Regions from separate parts of the Shewanella sp. 8A genome, predicted to be linked through region 2. Evidence: riboswitches for the same ligand, from Rfam matches in the RefSeq annotation. Region 2 holds a riboswitch; each other region holds the start of a gene.
What was found. A riboswitch is a leader RNA that binds a small molecule or an ion and turns the genes downstream of it on or off. The one in region 2 is predicted to bind lysine.

Region 1 (6,090 bases), on a different contig from region 2:
TTTCTTCAATTTTTGCATTACGAGCAGCAATAGCTTGCTGTTCTTCTGCTTCCATTGACTCACGCTCAACTAAAATTTTATCTAGTTTAGCCGCTAAATCACGCAGTTCTTCAACGCTAAGATCTTTTACAGCAGCTTTAAAACGACGACCGTGAGTTAATATCTCTAAAAATTCGCTCATATCTATTTTCGTCCCACTCTATTTTTATTACAGGATAATGGTGAACAACAGCTAAATGATAGAAACTAATATTGCTCGAATCAAATAAAATTATGCAATAAACAAAAATTAAATATTATTTAATTTTTGAACTTTTTATATATGGCAAATAAGTGTTCAAAAATGTGGCCAATACGACAGTCTTAAAAATGCAAACAAGCGTTTGACTTTGGTTGACGTTAACGTTAACAGGACGTAAAGTGGCTCTATCCTGCATTGGTGATCACCAATGTTTTGTCCATGTACATGAAAGTGTAGGAAGGAAGCCCTATGAAAGTATTGGTGCCTGTTAAGCGCGTAGTTGATGCCAATGTGAAGGTCAGGGTAAAAGCTGACAACACCAGCGTTGATACCGCAAACCTCAAAATGGCGTTGAACCCTTTTTGTGAAATTGCAGTAGAAGAAGCGGTTCGTTTAAAAGAAGCGGGCAGTGCTACTGAAGTAGTGGTCGTGAGCATCGGCAATAAAGCCGTTCAAGAACAATTGCGTACCGCATTAGCACTAGGTGCTGATCGCGCGATTCACATTGATACTGAAGAAGAGTTAGCACCAGTATCAATTGCCAAATTACTTAAAGCAGTACAAGAAAAAGAACAAGCGCAATTAGTGCTGTTTGGTAAGCAATCCATTGATGGTGATAATAACCAAACGGGCCAAATGTTTGCTGCATTAACGGATATGCCGCAAGCGACCTTTGCTTCAGCAATTAAAGTTGAAGGTAATTCACTTCAAGTTGCTCGTGAGATAGATGGTGGTATGCAAACCTTAAATCTACCGTTGCCAGCTGTGGTGACTGCGGATTTACGTTTGAATGAGCCACGTTATGCCTCATTACCTAATATCATGAAAGCTAAACGTAAGCCATTAGATGTGCTGACGGTAGCTGATTTAGGTGTGACCTTGAAAAACCACCAAACCCTAGTGAAAGTGACGCCGCCTGCTGAACGTAAGGCCGGTATTATGGTTGCGTCTGTAGCAGAGCTGGTTGAAAAGTTAAAGAATGAAGCGAAGGTGATCTAAATGGCCATTTTAGTATTAGCAGAACACGATAATGCGGCGCTGAAACTGGATACCGCTAAAGTTGTCACCGCAGCTCGTGCGATCGGCGGTGATGTCCATGTATTGGTGGTGGGCCATCAATGTGGTGCAGTGGTGCAAGCCGCTCAAGCTCTACAAGGTGTCGCGCAAGTATTAGTCGCCGATAACAGCGCTTATGAAGCGCATTTAGCCGAAAACGTGGCTAAATTGCTGGTGGACTTAGCACCAAATTACAGCCATATCCTCGCAGCGGCATCGAGTTCGGGTAAAGACACGTTACCGCGTGTGGCAGCACTTTTAGATGTGGCGCAAATTTCGGAAGTGATTGGCGTGGTGAGTAGCGATACCTTTGTTCGCCCGATTTATGCGGGTAACGCCTTAGCGACAGTTCAAAGTCATGACGCGATTAAAGTGATGACAGTGCGTGCCAGTGCGTTCGATGCGGTGACACAGGGTAATAACGCTGCTGTGACTACCTTGGATAAAGTGTTTGAAGCCAAAGCTCAGTTTGTGTCTCAAGCGCTGACAGTTTCAGCACGTCCAGAGTTAGGTAATGCTGGCATTATCGTATCTGGTGGCCGTGGCATGGGCAGCGGTGAAAACTTCGGGATGTTAGAGCAACTGGCTGATAAGCTTGGTGCCGCAGTAGGAGCTTCGCGTGCGGCGGTTGACGCAGGCTTTGTTCCGAATGACTTGCAAGTCGGTCAAACTGGTAAAATTGTCGCACCTAACCTCTATATTGCAGTAGGTATTTCAGGCGCGATCCAACATTTAGCGGGAATGAAAGACGCTAAGGTGATTGTGGCTATCAACAAAGACCCTGAAGCGCCTATCTTCCAAGTTGCCGATTATGGCCTCGAAGCTGACCTGTTCGAAGCCGTTCCGCAGTTGATTGCAAGCTTAAGTTGATTTTATTTGTGAGCTAAGTCAAAGTAAGCGGCTTCGCGGTGGTAACTGCTTAGCCGCTTATGTTTTTATGTGCCTCACGCCCGTGCATGGGCGTTCTTAGAAGTAGAGGCGCACCAAATATCAGTAGTGATCAGTAGGGTGATTCCGTTGATCGTTCACGAAAGGATTTGGTGCCGAAGTGGTTTGATTTATCACGATCAACTGCTGGGGTTGTGCCGAATAGGTACAACACTGCCATAGTATTTTCTGATACGGATATTAGGAATAGTTACTATGGAGCGCTACTGATAGGACAGGTGATCTTGGGTATCTATTGCCTTTTCCCACCAGTTCAGTCGCCCTCCATTCGTATTTTGACGAAGAAATAATCAATGACTGTAGTAAGTTACGCCGATTCGGCACTTTCTCTGCTGCCGCCTGTGGTCGCAATTGTGTTGGCGATTTTCACTCGCCGTGTTCTCCTTTCCCTCGGTTTAGGTATTGTGATTGGGGTGTTATTACTCAATCAATTTTCACCTGTTGCCAGCGGTGAGTTTTTATTTAACAGTGTAAAAGGACTGTTTTGGTCAGAAGATGGCGTAAATTCTTGGAATTTATACATTCTCGGCTTTTTAATTGTATTAGGGATGATCACGGCATTAATTACCGTCAGTGGTAGTGCTAGGGCATTTGCCGATTGGGCGCGCCTGCATATTCGCAATAAACGCGATGCCAAATTACTGACCATGTTTTTAGGCTGTGTTGTCTTTATTGACGATTATTTCAATAGCTTAGTCGTTGGTTCCGTCGCAAGGCCCGTCACCGACCGTTATTATATTTCCCGCGCTAAGTTAGCCTATTTATTAGATTCAACGGCGGCACCGGTTTGTGTTATTTCGCCGGTATCCAGTTGGGGTGCTTATATTATTGCGCTGATCGGCGGCATATTAACCGCCCACGGTTTTGCCGACTCTGGTCATTTGAGTGTGTTTATTCAAATGATCCCTATGAATTTTTACGCTATTTTCTCTTTATTATTATTACTTTGTGTTGCATTTATGGGCTTAGATATTGGCCCTATGCGTGAGCATGAATTAAATGCGCAGCGCGGTAATTTATATGATGAGAATAAAGGATTTCCGCCTGGAGCGAATGCCGATTTACCCGAAGCCGAAACGGGTAAAATCCTCGGTTTATTCTTACCTATTACCGTGCTGGTATTTGCGACCCTGTATTTTATGATCGACAGTGGTGCCCAGGTATTAGCGAAAGAAGGTATTGAATTTAATATTATTTCAGCTTTTGAAAAAACCGATGTGAGTTCATCACTGTTCTTTGGTGCCCTGATTGGTTTAGCAGTTGCGCTGGTACTTAACCTAGTGCAAGGCGTTGAAAAATCAATGGTATTAAAAGGCGTAGTGCAGGGCGCTCGCTCTATGTTGCCTGCGATTTACATCTTGTTATTTGCTTGGACCATTGCAGGTGTGATCGGCCAGCTTGAAACCGGTAAGTTTATGGCTAGCCTAGCCACTGGGAATATTCCCTTTGCTTTCTTACCTGCATTAATGTTTGTGTTAGCGGGCCTGACAGCATTCTCTACAGGAACCAGTTGGGGTACGTTCGGGATTATGCTGCCGATAGCTGCGGATATGGCGATGGGAAGTCACACAGCCATGATGTTACCTATGCTGGCTTCGGTATTAGCGGGGGCGGTATTTGGTGATCATTGTTCACCGATTTCTGATACCACTATTTTGTCGTCGACGGGGGCCAGTTGCCATCATATCGACCACGTAGTGACGCAGCTTCCCTACGCCGTAATCGTTGCGCTGATCAGCATGTTCGGCTACGTAGTGCTTGGCTTTACTGAATCGGTCAATGCGGGATTAGTGACTTGTAGCATATTGTTTGTATTGACGATTTTTGGTTTGCACATTAAATCCAAAAGTACGGCTTTATAAGTCCGTGATTTAACTTCGCTCTTATATTGAGAATGTAAAACAAATCAGCCAGCAACTATGCTGGCTGATTTTTATCTACTCAGTATCTAAAATTACTGAGTCTGATTGAGTCCACGGCGGTTGAGTAAACCTTCAGTGGTAGGCTCTTGGCCGCGGAAGTTTTTATAAGCTTCCATTGGCGCAATACTGTTGCCCACTTCGCGAATGGTCTTACGATATTTCATGCCGATCTCACGATTTAGGCCGCCTTGGGTTTGCACATAGGCAAAGGCGTCAGCCGCTAAAATTTCACTCCACATATACGCGTAGTAACTTGCAGAGTAACCACCCGGGAAGGCGTGGGCAAAGTAAGTTGACTTATAACGTGGCGGTACAGCGGTGATATTTAAGCCGTGCTTTTTCAGCGCATTAGCCTCAAAGGTCGCTACATCTTGCAATGGTGCATCAGGGCTTAATGAGTGCCATTCCATATCCACTAGCGCCGCAGCCATATACTCTAACGTATCGAAGCCTTGGTTAAAGCTGCCGGATTTTAACAGTTTTTGCAGTAACTCATCAGGGATAGGCTTGCCTGTTTCGTAGTGCTTGGCGTAGTTGGCTAACACTTTAGGGTGGGCCGCCCAATCTTCTTCGAAAGTCGATGGAAATTCCACAAAGTCACGGGATACCGAAGTCCCAGAAAGACTTGGGTAAGTCACTTTGGAGAACATACCGTGGGTACCGTGGCCCATTTCGTGGAACATGGTGGTGACTTCGTTGTAGCTGACGAAGGTCGGTTGGCCTTCAGGCGCCTTTTTAATGTTCATCACGTTAACTACGACAGGCTTAGTACCTTCGAGGAAGGATTGCCCTACAAACGAGCTCATCCATGCGCCACCGCGTTTGCCTTCACGGGCAAAGTAATCAGCATAGAAAATCGCCATGCTTGAGCCATCGGCATCAAACATTTCATAGGCTTTCACATCTGGGTGGTATACAGGCAAATCTGGACGTGGTTTTAACGTCACGCCATACAACTCTTTAAGCGTATAGAACACGCCGTCTTCTAGGACGCGGTTAAATTCGAAGTAGGGGCGAATGCTATTGGCATCAAGAGCGTATTTTTCTTGGCGGACTTTCTCTGCGTAAAACTCCCAGTCCCATGGTGCGAGCTCAAACTTGCCACCGGTCTTGTTGATCATCGCTTGGATATCGGCCGCTTCTTTCTCTGTGTTGGCGACTACGGCTGGCACCATAGAGCCAAACATGCTGTAAACCGCTTCTGGCGTTTTTGCCATTTGCGGTGCAAGGCGATAGCTAGCCCAGTTCTCATAACCTAAGAGAGCGGCGCGCTCGGCACGTAATTGGGCTAAGCGAGACACTAAAGATGCGGTTTCGTTTTCACCCGTTAAGCCACGGTTTGCCGAGGCTTCCCAAATGCGCTGGCGCAGTTCACGGTTCTCTAAAGAGGCGAGTATTGGCTGGCGAGTAGTGTTGGTGATATTGATTAAGTACTTACCTTCATGGCCTGCTGCCTTGGCATCATTTGCTGCCGAGGTGATTTCGCTGTCACTTAGGCCAGCCAGTTGTTCTTTGCTATCGACAACAATAGCGATTTCTTTGGTTAAGCGTAGTAAACGTTGAGAGAACTCGTTGGTCAGCGTCGATTGCTCTTCATTTAAGGCACGGATCTTCACTTTTTGCTCATCGGTCAGTTTAGCACCAGCCATGATAAAGCGCTGATGGTACACCTCGACCAAACGAACCGCTTCAGGCGTTAAACCTAAGTTATTGCGGTCGTTATAAATGGCTTCAATACGAGCGAATAACGCAGGATTAAGGTTGATGTTATCCGAGTGAGCAGCCATTTTGGGGGCCATTTCACCTTGGATTTTACGCAGGGCTGGATTGCTGTTCGAACCTGCGAGGTTGTAAAACACGCTCGATGCACGGTTGAGCAGGGCGCCGCTTTTTTCCATGGCGACAATTGTGTTATCAAAGGTC
Region 2 (6,090 bases):
CGTCCAAGTTAAGCGCCCATCCATGGGGGCGCTTGTGCTGTAACCGACGCGAGGCTCAAGCGCCACAGGCAAGGTTGGGGCTTGTTTAAACAAGTTATTAAGATTTTGCCAGCGCTCAAATAACTCCTTGATATCTTTTTGATCCATCTTGGCAATGGGGGTTAATTGGCGGACTTCACCATTGTTAAATTCCACATTAAAGCCATCTTTAACCAACTGAGCGATTTCATTGGATTTGGCTTTTGGGTCGATATTACTCACTGGGATCGGCATGCCATAATCGCTAATTTGCAGCAGGTTAGGTTGGATAAAAAAGCGGGCATTATGGGTTAGTGGTGTGGTTAAGCTGGCCGTCTTACCTTCTGTATCTTGTAACTGGTAATCCAGCAGCAATCGTGCCTGCAACACTTTACGAGTTTCGAAACTATCGTTGAGGTGTGAAGTAGAAATAATCTGATACTCGCGCGAAGCGGGAATACTTGCTGACTTATCAGAAACCTGATTATCGCAAGCCGTTAACCCAAGCGTGAGCGTGACAGTGGTACAAAGTACCCTGCATATCCCTATAGCCATTTGAACTCCATTGGTAACTTATGTTATTGAAATGTAATGATATTAATATGTTGTTTGGCGACATTATACACAAAAATGCCCCTAGGGAATAAAAAGCTCACGCCAATTTGGGCGCATGATCAACCATAAATTGGCTATTGATGAGTGGAGAATTATTAAAGGTGCGGCATAAAGCTAATTGCCCTGACAAGCTCTCATCCTTTACTCTTGGTAAGGCCGCTAGATAACTCACAAGCTAGGGAATATAAACCAGTGGTTAGCTTGTTAAATGGAGAAAGAACGATGAGCCCAGATCATAAGCCAGAACTAACCACACCACCTTTCCCTGTCATTCCTCAGGAAGCCTTTGACTGGTATGACGAATATGCCCACGGCATTATCGACCGCCGTGAGTTTATGGCTCGCCTTGCGGGCCTAGTGGCACTGGGTTTTACCATGACCACGCTGACGGGCGCACTAATGCCTAATTACGCCTTAGCCGAGCAAGTCTCCTTTAACGATCCCAGCATTCAAGCCAGTTATGTGAAATTTCCATCCCCCGATGGTTATGGTGAAGGTCGCGGTTATTTAGTCTTGCCAAACGCGTTGCTGATCCCAGGCCAAAAGGCGGGCGATCCTAAGACCTTAGATCTCAGTAAAAAAGCCCCTGTGGTGTTAGTGGTGCACGAGAACCGAGGCTTAAATCCCTATATCGAAGATGTGGCCCGCCGCTTAGCGGCCAAGGGCTATATAGCCTTTGCCCCCGATGCGCTTTATAGCCTTGGTGGTTATCCCGGTAATGATGATGCGGGCCGCGCCATGCAAGCGAGCCTCGATAGGGCCAAAATCGAGCAGGATTTTATCGCCGCCGCGCGCTTTTTAAAGTCGCACCCGCAGAGTAATGGCAAACTCGGCGCCGTCGGTTTCTGCTTTGGTGGCTATATCGTCAATATGCTTGCCGCCACCATTCCCGATGAGCTAGCGGCGGGTGTGCCTTTTTATGGCACACCCGCAGCAACTGAGCTGCGTAGCCGAGTAAAAGGCCCACTGATGTTGCAATTTGCCGCTTTAGATCAACGGATTAACGATACATGGGCCGAGTATGAAGCCCAGCTAAAGGCTAATAAAGCCGAGTATATAGCCTACCTTTATCCCAATGTTAATCACGGTTTTCACAATGACTCCACCGCCCGTTATGATGAGCCAACGGCTGAGCTCGCATGGACAAGAACCTTAGATTTTTTTGGTAAACATTTACTCGTATAAGTCCATTTGGCGCTATTGCAACGCTTGAAAGGTGGATGTTTCTTGTGTTACCAACTTGTAGGTGATTCATTGTTTTATACGCGAGTGGGATCAAAATACTTGCTATCAGTTCCCATCTCGCTAGAATGCCCGCTCGAATACCTTTAAGTAGAGGCGCGCTGCCTATGACTACTTGTGCGGAGGGTGATGCCGCAGATGTACAAGGAAAGGAGTCAGCGCCGAAGTAGCCAGGTCATCAAACCGAGCTGCTGGTTTTGCATCAAATAGGTGCAAGACTGCCATAGTCATCCACTATGGAGCGCTACCTGAAGGGGCTGAGGAGTAATACCTCCCTATAGGTTTTGTTTCTTTATCCTCTCGGTAGATCTCCACCCGTTTTTTGGTGAAAAGAGATCATGGACATTAGTCATTTTGCTGACTCAGGTTGGTCAGTACTTCCCCCTTTGTTAGCCGTCGCCTTGGCGATCATCACACGTCGCGTACTGTTATCCCTTGGCGTAGGGATTGTGGCCGGCAGTTTGTTGCTCAATCAGTTTTCTCCCCTTGATTCATTGCACTATATGTTCAATACCGTGCTGAAGATTTTTTGGGTCGATGGCGCACTTAATCGCGACAATATCAATATGTTGCTGTTTATGTTGTTGCTTGGCGGACTCATTAGTCTGATGACGGTTTCTGGCGCCACCCGCGCCTTTGCCGAGTGGGCAGCTAAGCGCGCTAAGACCCGTCGCGGCGCGAAAGGCTTAACTGGCGTGATGGTGTTTGCGTTTTTTATTGACGACTTTTTTCATAGTTTGTCGGTTGGCGCCATTTGCCGTCCGGTGACTGATCGCTTTCAAATCTCCCGCGCTAAACTGGCTTATCTTTTAGATTCTACCGCTGCGCCCGTGTGCGTATTGATGCCCATCTCTTCTTGGGGCGCTTATATTATCGCGCTTATCGGTGGCATTATGGCCGCCCACGGCATTAGCGAGCAAAGTCCAATCTCAGCCTTTGTTGAGATGATCCCGATGAATCTGTATGCCGTGTTTACCCTGTTGATGGTGCTGGTGGTGATTATCTTTCAAATGGATATCGGCCCGATGCGTAAACATGAAGCATGGGCGCTGGAAGGGAAGCTTTGGGATCCGTCTAAGCCTCGTCCAATCGGCTTAGATATGGAAAGCCCTGAAGAAAGTAACGGTGGCATGATCGATATGGTATTGCCGATCCTAACCCTCACCGGCGCGACCGTGTATTTTATGATCTCCTCTGGTGCGGCAGTGTTGGATGAAAAAGGGCTGCCATTTAGCGTACTTGGCTCCTTTGAAAACACCAATGTGGGCTCCTCGCTAGTGTATGGCGCGCTGTGCAGCTTAGCGGTGTCAATTCTGCTTGCGCTGCGGTTAAAATTGGGTGCTAAAAACTGGCTTAAAGCCGCCCCGCAAGGCGTGATGGCCATGTTACCCGCCATTAATATTTTGCTGTTTGCCTGGGCGATTGGTGCGGTTGTTCGCGATGTTGAGACTGGCAAATATCTGGCCTCCCTCGCCAACGGTAACTTGCCAATAGAAGTGTTGCCTGCGGTGGTGTTTGTGTTGTCCTGCGCCATGGCATTTGCCACCGGAACCAGTTGGGGCACCTTTGGTATTATGTTGCCACTGGCTGGCGACATGGCCGCTGCCAGTGATATCGCGTTAATGCTGCCAATGCTTGCCGCAGTGCTTGCGGGTTCAGTGTTTGGCGATCATAGCTCGCCGATTTCCAGCACCAGTATTTTGTCGGCCACGGGGGCAGGTTGCCACCATATTGACCATGTGATGACCCAGCTACCCTATGCCTTAGCCATCGCCTTTGGCGCCACCTTAGGCTATTTGGCCATGGGGATTATGCATTCAACCTTAGCTGGATTTGCCGTAAGCGCCCTGTGGTTTGTACTCTTCACTGCTTATCATCTGCGTAAAACGAAAAATCAGCCTTTGTTAGCTACGGCATAAGGCACTTTTACACGCTATCAACCAGGGGCCCACGGGCCCCTTGGTTTTTTGTGGGCTTGAGTAAACCTGCATCCATTCAAGCAAACTTAAGTCATCACTTAACTATCTAATTTGTAATGTGAAAGTGGTAGACAGATGTTCAGCACAACGTTATCTTAGGTTTTTAACAAGGATGAAACTTAATCGTGACCTCGATTCAGTTCACTTGCATCAGGAAGATGTATCTTTATTTCGCAAGAACACCTCCTGAACAATATGCGATAAGTCTCTAGATGCTAGGTGCTAGGTGCTAGGTGCTAGGTGCTAGGTGCTAGATTCTAGATTCTAGATTCTAGATTCTAGATTCTAGATTCTATAAAAGCATTACAGCAGTGCAATCCCTTGGCTAATGGGTGTTGGCCAAGTGCGGTAGCCATGGAAAGATTTTTGTCGGTTCACAAAGTAGTGAACTGGTTATTTAGCGGCCTTTCGGCCGAGGTGAATCAAGGTCGTGGGTCTTCAACCCACACCCGACCAAGAGGGGATCAACAGCAATTCCCTCTTGGATCTCCCTTGCCGCCCCCTAACGGAGTTGAAAGCCCCTTGGGCATTAAGCGTTCTTATGCTATCGCGTCAGACGCTCGTCCCTGATTCGACTGACGCTATCTCGGCATCCATGCCTCGCTCACGCAACGAACGCAAATGCCCTGCGGCAACTCCGAGGAGGTGGTGTATTCCTTCGGCTCAGGTGTTATTGGTCGATTGTTAAAGCATAAAAAGTGCCTGTCCGATCTTTTTGATTTTATCCGTTGGAATTGATGATTTTTACGTGAGTATGTTGATTAACTAATAATTATACTGATGTTGGGTGAGGTGTCTGTATGTATAGAAGTATATTAGTGATTTTATCTTTTTTTTCAGTATCAGCTATAGCGGTTGAAAGCCCTTATTCAATTGATAAGACGTATGAAAATAACCTGCCTAAATCATCCTTAAAGGTGGCTTTCTCTGAGGCTAAAAAAGAAATATTAATATCTGGTACTGCTGGTGATGAATTTTCTGCTGATAAAAGAATTTATTTATGGAAGTATAATGTTGATAATAATGGAGTGGATTATATTAGCTCTGCCAGTTTTGGTATAGTATCAGAACTCGTTGGTTATATTAATGTGGAACCTATAGGTGAATATAATAAAAACTATTACGCCTTATCTGAGTCAAATTATGACGGAGCTAGAAAATTAGTTAGATTTACTCTTGAAGGTAATGAGTTATCATTGTCTCAAGAAGTAGAATTTTCATCTAGTTCAGGTCAGTACGGTTCATATGTAGAACAGGTTGAATTTGTAAATAAAGATACCATTATTGCTTTACACCCTAATTATGATGATACTCATACAGGAAAAACCAGTTACGATTATAGTGTTTGTAAGTTAAGTATAAATGGTGTGATAGATTCTTGCGAACGTAAAAAAATCTTAGCTGATAAATCGCTCATATCAAATAGTACCTACAAGCTATATCGATTAGAGGGTCGTGATGAAGTCATCTTCTCTCCAGAAAGTGTGGGGATTAATGAAACGAAGGTAGAGCCTAAGTTATATGTTTTGAAATGGCAGTCTGATATTAATGACTTTGTGGTTTTTCAAGAAATAGTTATCCCAGAAAGAGTTGATTCATCTAGATTTAGTGGTGTTGAAGCTATATATACAATTAATGATGGGAAAGAATTTATTGTGGGTAGTGATATGTTGTTGAATTATAAATACTCATCAGAAGATAATAAGTTTTTTCTATCTAAAATGAAGAATAGTGTTAGTTATCCCAAAGAAGCTATTTATTTAAAGAGTGAAAATTATTTTATTGAACGCTCTGGAAGACATTCTTACGTGTTTGATGATGAAGAAAAGTATTTTTATAAGTCTTCCCAGGTGTATGCTATTGCAGATGGTTGGTTTCAGCTCACTGACGACAAGAAAGGTTTTTTCGTTAACTTAATGTCACCTAATATTACAACGTTTACCCTCTCTAACCCTAACCCTCTTATATATAAAGGTGGTTTACCTACAGGCTCTATTCCAGCTATTCAAGATGTTCCTTTGGCGATAAATATTAAGAAGCATTTTCTAAATGGAAACAACCTTGTGGTTACCGGTTTTCAAACTGAATATATACATGAAAGATTGATTTGGGATGGTGAATATATTCGTGGGACTTTTACTAATGAAGATATGTTTGCCTCAAAAAATTTAATTGATCCAACACCAGCCAGTTCCATTCAAGTGAGAGTGAATATTCCTCCATTATCTACAGAGAT
Region 3 (6,090 bases), on a different contig from region 2:
GATACCCTCAATGCCATGCGCCAAGAAGGCGTGACTTCACGAATCGTGATCTTAACCGTTTCAGATGCAAAACAAGATGTTATTCGCCTATTACGTGCGGGAGCTGACGGTTACTTACTCAAAGATACCGAGCCAGATTTGCTGCTCGATAAACTCAAAAATGCCATGTCAGGCCACAGAGTGATCAGCGAAGAAGTTGAAGAATATCTCTATGAACTCAAAAATGCCGCCGATGAACAAGAATGGATTTCAAGCCTCACCCCAAGGGAGCTACAGATCCTGCAACAACTGGCGGAAGGATTAAGTAATCGTATGATTTCAGAGCATTTACACATCAGTGAAGGCACTGTGAAAGTGCATGTCAAAAACCTGTTGCGTAAAGCTAATGCCAAGTCGAGAACCGAAATGGCTGTAAGATATTTGAACAATTGATATTGGATAAGTGATAGACTTACTCCATTAAATAATAAAGGCAATCAATAGATTGCCTTTATTATTTGTTGATATTCACAGCGGGCGGTTATAGCCCTTTTTGCACAAATTCATACCAACTAAGTAGCGCTTCTTCTAAATCTTCTAGCCCACAGTAAGCCTCAGATTCAGCATCATAGAGGGACATCGCCTCTTCGAGTTCATAATCCTGCTCAAATCCTAAAGCATTAGCGTAAATTCGTGCCTGCTCCTCATCCAGATCTAAGGTAATATCTTTGCCGATAAAACGCCAAGAAACTCGCTTACCTGTTTGAATTTCTTTGATAATATCGAGCACTTGCTGAATTTTGGCTAACTCAGGCCCCAACTCTTCTGAAAACCATTGGCCCAGTACCTCATGGTCCATGCTAAAGCTGGCTAAATACGTGCCAGTCAAACTGTTACGCCGAAATTCATATTCCATTTTATCTTCTCAATACATTACAACTAAGGCTAATTTTAATCTATTTCATCATAAGTTGCTTGGCCAGCAATTTACTCATCTAGCGCTGAGGTTATTGTGAGAGGAAACGACGCTAGGCTTCATTTCCACTGTAAAATCAGTTAGCTTTACCCGATGATTTAGCATGAGATGGAATGTGACATGCACGAAGGATTTATCTATAGCATAGTGCTTAGCGGCGCACGAGCTGGCTCAACCTTAAGCCCAGAACAACTTGAAAATTGGGACCCTAAGGACGGGTTGATTTGGGTACACCTACGTTATCGCCACAAAAAGGCTCGCCATTGGGTGTTAAACAGCGGTCTTAATAAAGTCGAAACCGATGCCCTGCTCGCCCAAGATACTCGCCCTCGAGCCGTATTGGCAGGGGAAGGCGTATTACTCGCACTGCGCGGCATTAACTTAAATCCAAACTCAGCACCTGAAGATATGGTGGCCGTGCGAATTTACGCCGATAGACAGCGCATTATCTCCACCTGTGATCGCGAGTTGCAATCGATTAAAGATGTGGCAGAACTGATCATGGAAGGCACAGGCCCCACCACCACAGGAGATTTTCTCCTCGCCATTTGTGAAAAACTGACTACACGTAAAGTCGATTTTATCGATACGCTAGAGGAGCAACTTTCAGAATTAGAAGAACAAGTTGTTTCTGGCAATGTTAAAGATTTACGTACTGATATTGCCGAACTACGCCGACAAACCGTAGCCTTGCGCCGCTATTTAGGCCCACAGAAAGAAGCCTTCACTAAGATGCTGTCCGATCAATTTGTGCTGTTTAATGAACCCGAAAAACTTAAGATGCGCGAAACCACGGATAAGCTTATTCGCACAATTGAAGACTTAGATGCACTGCGCGACCGAGCCAATGTGACCCAGGAAGAATTACTCAGCCAGCAATCGGAGCAGCTAAACAAGCGCTTGTATTTCTTATCCTTAGTCTCGGCAATTTTCTTGCCTCTAGGCTTTTTAACCGGTTTGCTTGGGGTCAATATCGGCGGTATTCCCGGTGCGGATAACGCATGGGCTTTTGCGACCTTCTGCGGCATTTTAATATCGCTGGTTGCCCTGCAAATGGCGCTCTTCTATCGCTTTAAGTGGTTGTAGACTGTAATAAAAAACGCCAATCTCGAGATTGGCGTTTTGTTTTGCAGATTGCCGTTAATACGGCAATTCAAACAGGTTGGTCATGACTTTATAGAGCTCTGTGCCTTGATGCACCGACGCCGAGGCAAAATGGAGTATAGGCACACAATCCTGCGGCAAACTGAGTGCCGTCAGCTCCTGCGCACTGCCATATAAGTCGAGTCGCAGCAGATTGACTAAGGTCTCACCCGCAGCAAGCGGCTCTCCCACGGGCGCCACATATTCCACCAAGCCAGCCATAGGCGCATGGTACTTTTTGTAATCCTTAAGATAACAGCCAAAACGCGGCATCTTAACGGGTTCCACTTGCTCGGCAATCACCCCGCGATGACTTAAATAGGCCAAAATGCCTTTAGCATCGACTAAAGCATCCTCAAGGCAAATGCGTTCTTGGCTCGCCAGTTCCAAGGTAAAAGCTGAAACGGCGATATTGAGATCCCGCCCCTGCGCTTTTGCCACTTCACTCAATTGCCACCAAGGACAAAATGCCGCCTCATCCATTGCGCCACCAAAACTATTAGGGATCACCAGTGTGTAAGGAATCGTGAAAAACTGCGCCGCTGCAATATCATATTCAGGGCAATACAAATGTTTACAGGATTTAGGCCCAGTATGCAGATCGAACACTATATCCGCCGCATGGGCCATAGCCTGTAAGCTAACCGCCAATCTGTGGCCCGTGGTCACACCCCAATCGTTACGTAACCGCTGCTGGCAAGCTTCAATCAAGGTGCTGCGATATGCTTGAATAAGTTCGCTATCGCTAAGCTCAGCATGTTCACTGTACCAAGCGGGTAAATCTATCGCGTGATTTAAGTACTCACGATTCCAGTTTACGCCAGTGATAGGGTCAAAACGCCCCAGTGTAAACTCACCGCTTTTTTGATTAATTCCCAGCGGATTAGCCAAGGGCACTAAGGTAATTTCCCCTAAGATGTGGCAATTTTCCAGCTGTTTCATCAATTGATAAATCACCGCATTACCTTGCACCTCAGCGCCATGGACATTAGCCTGAATATACACTTTAGGGCCAGATACGTGACCACTTGGCTTGAAGTGATAAATCGGTAGCGTCAGAGCCTGCCCTGCGGCAAGCTCCCCAATTTGCAGAGACGATGTCGTCGGCAACATACTAAACGCCTTCAAACAAATTTTCGTGCAACGCTTTAACCACTTGTGCCGCTTCGGATTCGGCCACTAACACACACAAGTTATGCGGGCTGGCACCTTGGCAGATCATGCGCACATTATGGGGTTCGAGCACTTCAAACACGCGGCGACAAATACCCGCAGTCGTAGCGATGCGATTACCGATAATCGCCACGAGGGCTAAACCATCCTCCACGCGCACGCGGCAATGTTGCGATAATTCTTGCAGTAACGCTTCACTTAATAAACCTTGTCCGCTTGAATCGGAGCCGGTTTTATCTAGAGTGAGCGATACGTTAACTTCGGAGGTGGTGATCAAATCCACACTGATCTTGTGTCTTGCCAATGTGGCAAAGGTTTCAGCCAAGAAGCCCTGCGCATGCAGCATTTGTAGGCTGTGCAGATTGAGTAGCGTCTGGTCGCGGCGCAGCGCCACCGCGCGGAACACGGGTGCATCTTCAACCTGATGGCGGATCCAAGTGCCACCCTTTTCAGGCTCCTTGCTTGAACCGACAAACACTTGAATTTGTTGGCGCACGGCCGGAAGAATCGTCGCAGGATGTAATACTTTGGCACCGAAGGTCGCCATTTCAGCGGCTTCGTTAAAACTGATTTCGGCAATAGGATGGGCGTTTGGCGCGAGGCGCGGATCGGTCGTGTAAATCCCGGCCACATCGGTCCAAATCTCAACCGCTGAGGCTTTTAACGCTTCGGCTAACAGTGCCGCTGAATAGTCGCTACCGCCACGGCCGAGAGTTGTGGTTTGCCCCGCTTCATCTGAGCCAATAAAACCTTGAGTCACAATCACTTGCTCAGATAACAGCGGCAGTAAATGCTCACTCGATAGCAAAGCAATTTGCTCAACCTGTGGCTCTGCGCGGCCAAAATGGCTGTCGGTGCGCAGCACACGGCGCACATCGAAGGCACTTGAGTTGGCGCCTTTTTCGCGCAATACCGCCGCAAATAATGCCGACGAACACTGCTCGCCAAGGGACAATAACTCATCCATGGTGGCCTTGCTGCGCTGGAACGCCAGCGCTTCGCTTAATACCGCCATACGGCTTAACAGCTTATCTAATGCGGCAGCAACATCGTTAGGGCGACCCAGTTTATCTAAGATAGCGTATTGAATCTGCGCAATTTGCTTTAATCGTTGTAAGCGACCATCGTCGTTAATTGACTCCTGGGTCAGTTCAACCAACAGGTTCGTCACGCCACTGGAGGCGCTAACCACCACTAAACGGCAATCGGGATTGCCCAGTACGATATCGGCGCAGCGATTCATTGCACCGTAATCGGCGACTGAAGTACCACCAAACTTTGCGACAACAAGAGACATTAGCGCACCTCCGCAGAAGAAGAAGACACGGCACAAACTAGGATAAGATATTGATTAACTAACATGATTACGCTCCGAACTAACTTCGTTCGAAGAGCCTGGTGCTCAATGATACGCACCCCAATAGAAGGGAAACAGCAATCGTCACCAGAAGCTCTCCACCAATTACAGGTGACAATCGTTAGGATTCAGCCTAAGCGACCGACATAAACATGCAGCAACCATATCTATGCCTCGGCGTTAATCTCCCTCATCAATCATCGCTGGAGTTTGTGCTCCTCTGACTGACTACCTAGTTAACGCTCCTCTTCTGTTCCTTTCCGCCGGAAAGGGACGAAAAAAGTAGCAATAAACCCCTAATGAAGTCAATGCTAATTTCACACACTATATACAAATTCAATAAACGCATTTAAAAACAATGGGAATTTAAAACGTTTGCGACTCATGCCAAATGAGAATAGGGAAAAATCAATCAGATCTAGCAAAGAAGAAAAACAAACTAGCCTTGCCGTGAGATCAGCAAAGCTTAGTCAGAGGAGCGATTAAAAGCGTCAATCGCGGTTAGGTGACCAAGTCCGGTAGCTCATAAACCAAACGCACATAGTCGTTAAATCGACCTAAACACACCTCTGTTTGCCCGGCTAATGTACAAGGCACTAAACTCACCTCGCCCTGTTCCACCATGTAGATAGCGTATTGATTAAACTTTTTCCCCAACTGCAAGGCCATGCTGCGATCAATAAACACGGCCCAGCTCTTCTCCATATGGGATAAATCTGGCGATGCCCCAATCAGTGCACGATAGGGACTGCCTAATAATTCAATTTCACGTAGAAGTTGGCGGTCGAGTAATCGGTTTTGGCTGGGAGTGAGGGGGGTTGAAGCGGGATTATGGGCGGTAATTACAGCAAAGGAAAAATCACAGGATAATGCTTGAGTAAGCAAAAACAACGGCGTTTGATAATGCTGCCACAAATCTTGAGTCATGTTGTCCATTGGTAGTCTAGTCGAAAAATGAACCCGCGCTAGTTTAACAGAGAGCCTAAAAAATCCAAAGAGGCGTGAACTGGCTCACAAGAATTAAAAATACATTAGTTATACTAATCAATGACTAAAGTAAATATCATGGTAAATCAGCGTCTCAGCCTGAAATTTGTTAACATTTCATTTGTTAACAAATGCCTAAAACGAGTACAATGTCGTCATTGGCCAGTTAAGCAGATAACATTAAGTTTGCTTAATCTTGACAAGGGTTTGTTAGATTCCTCTGCGAAATCACCTTATGCTGGCCAGACATCTTTTAAAATGTGTTCTACATTTGATTTATCATTTAAACATTTTAAAAAAAAACAATAGTTAAGGAACTATTTTTAACTATTGCTTATCGAAGTTGATACTGGTTACGTTTTATCGTATTACACTTTAAACGTTCACTTATATACATCCTGACGTGTAGCCGTGAAGATCTTCCCTTTGAAGCACAGAGCAGTAAGTGGAAGTATCAACATTTTATGAATATAAG

Region 1: another riboswitch for lysine. It lies ahead of M0413_RS18280 (Na+/H+ antiporter NhaC family protein); the one in region 2 lies ahead of M0413_RS10780 (Na+/H+ antiporter NhaC family protein).
Region 3: another riboswitch for lysine. It lies ahead of lysC (lysine-sensitive aspartokinase 3); the one in region 2 lies ahead of M0413_RS10780 (Na+/H+ antiporter NhaC family protein).

The regions. Positions count from the first base shown of each region.
Region 1 is NZ_JAMDJP010000030.1:17,839-23,928, reverse strand. It holds gene M0413_RS18295 (H-NS histone family protein) at 1-181, opposite strand, end outside; gene M0413_RS18290 (electron transfer flavoprotein subunit beta/FixA family protein) at 491-1,240, shown strand; gene M0413_RS18285 (electron transfer flavoprotein subunit alpha/FixB family protein) at 1,241-2,167, shown strand; lysine riboswitch at 2,263-2,459, shown strand; gene M0413_RS18280 (Na+/H+ antiporter NhaC family protein) at 2,539-4,107, shown strand; gene M0413_RS18275 (M3 family metallopeptidase) at 4,200-6,090, opposite strand, start outside.
Region 2 is NZ_JAMDJP010000011.1:128,512-134,601, reverse strand. It holds gene M0413_RS10790 (hypothetical protein) at 1-573, opposite strand, end outside; gene M0413_RS10785 (dienelactone hydrolase family protein) at 856-1,818, shown strand; lysine riboswitch at 1,959-2,130, shown strand; gene M0413_RS10780 (Na+/H+ antiporter NhaC family protein) at 2,214-3,794, shown strand; gene M0413_RS10775 (putative Ig domain-containing protein) at 4,655-6,090, shown strand, end outside.
Region 3 is NZ_JAMDJP010000003.1:254,098-260,187, reverse strand. It holds gene M0413_RS03855 (response regulator) at 1-432, shown strand, start outside; gene M0413_RS03850 (YacL family protein) at 521-895, opposite strand; gene M0413_RS03845 (zinc transporter ZntB) at 1,076-2,041, shown strand; gene M0413_RS03840 (succinylglutamate desuccinylase/aspartoacylase family protein) at 2,096-3,211, opposite strand; gene lysC (lysine-sensitive aspartokinase 3) at 3,213-4,568, opposite strand; lysine riboswitch at 4,712-4,886, opposite strand; gene M0413_RS03830 (DUF3293 domain-containing protein) at 5,130-5,564, opposite strand.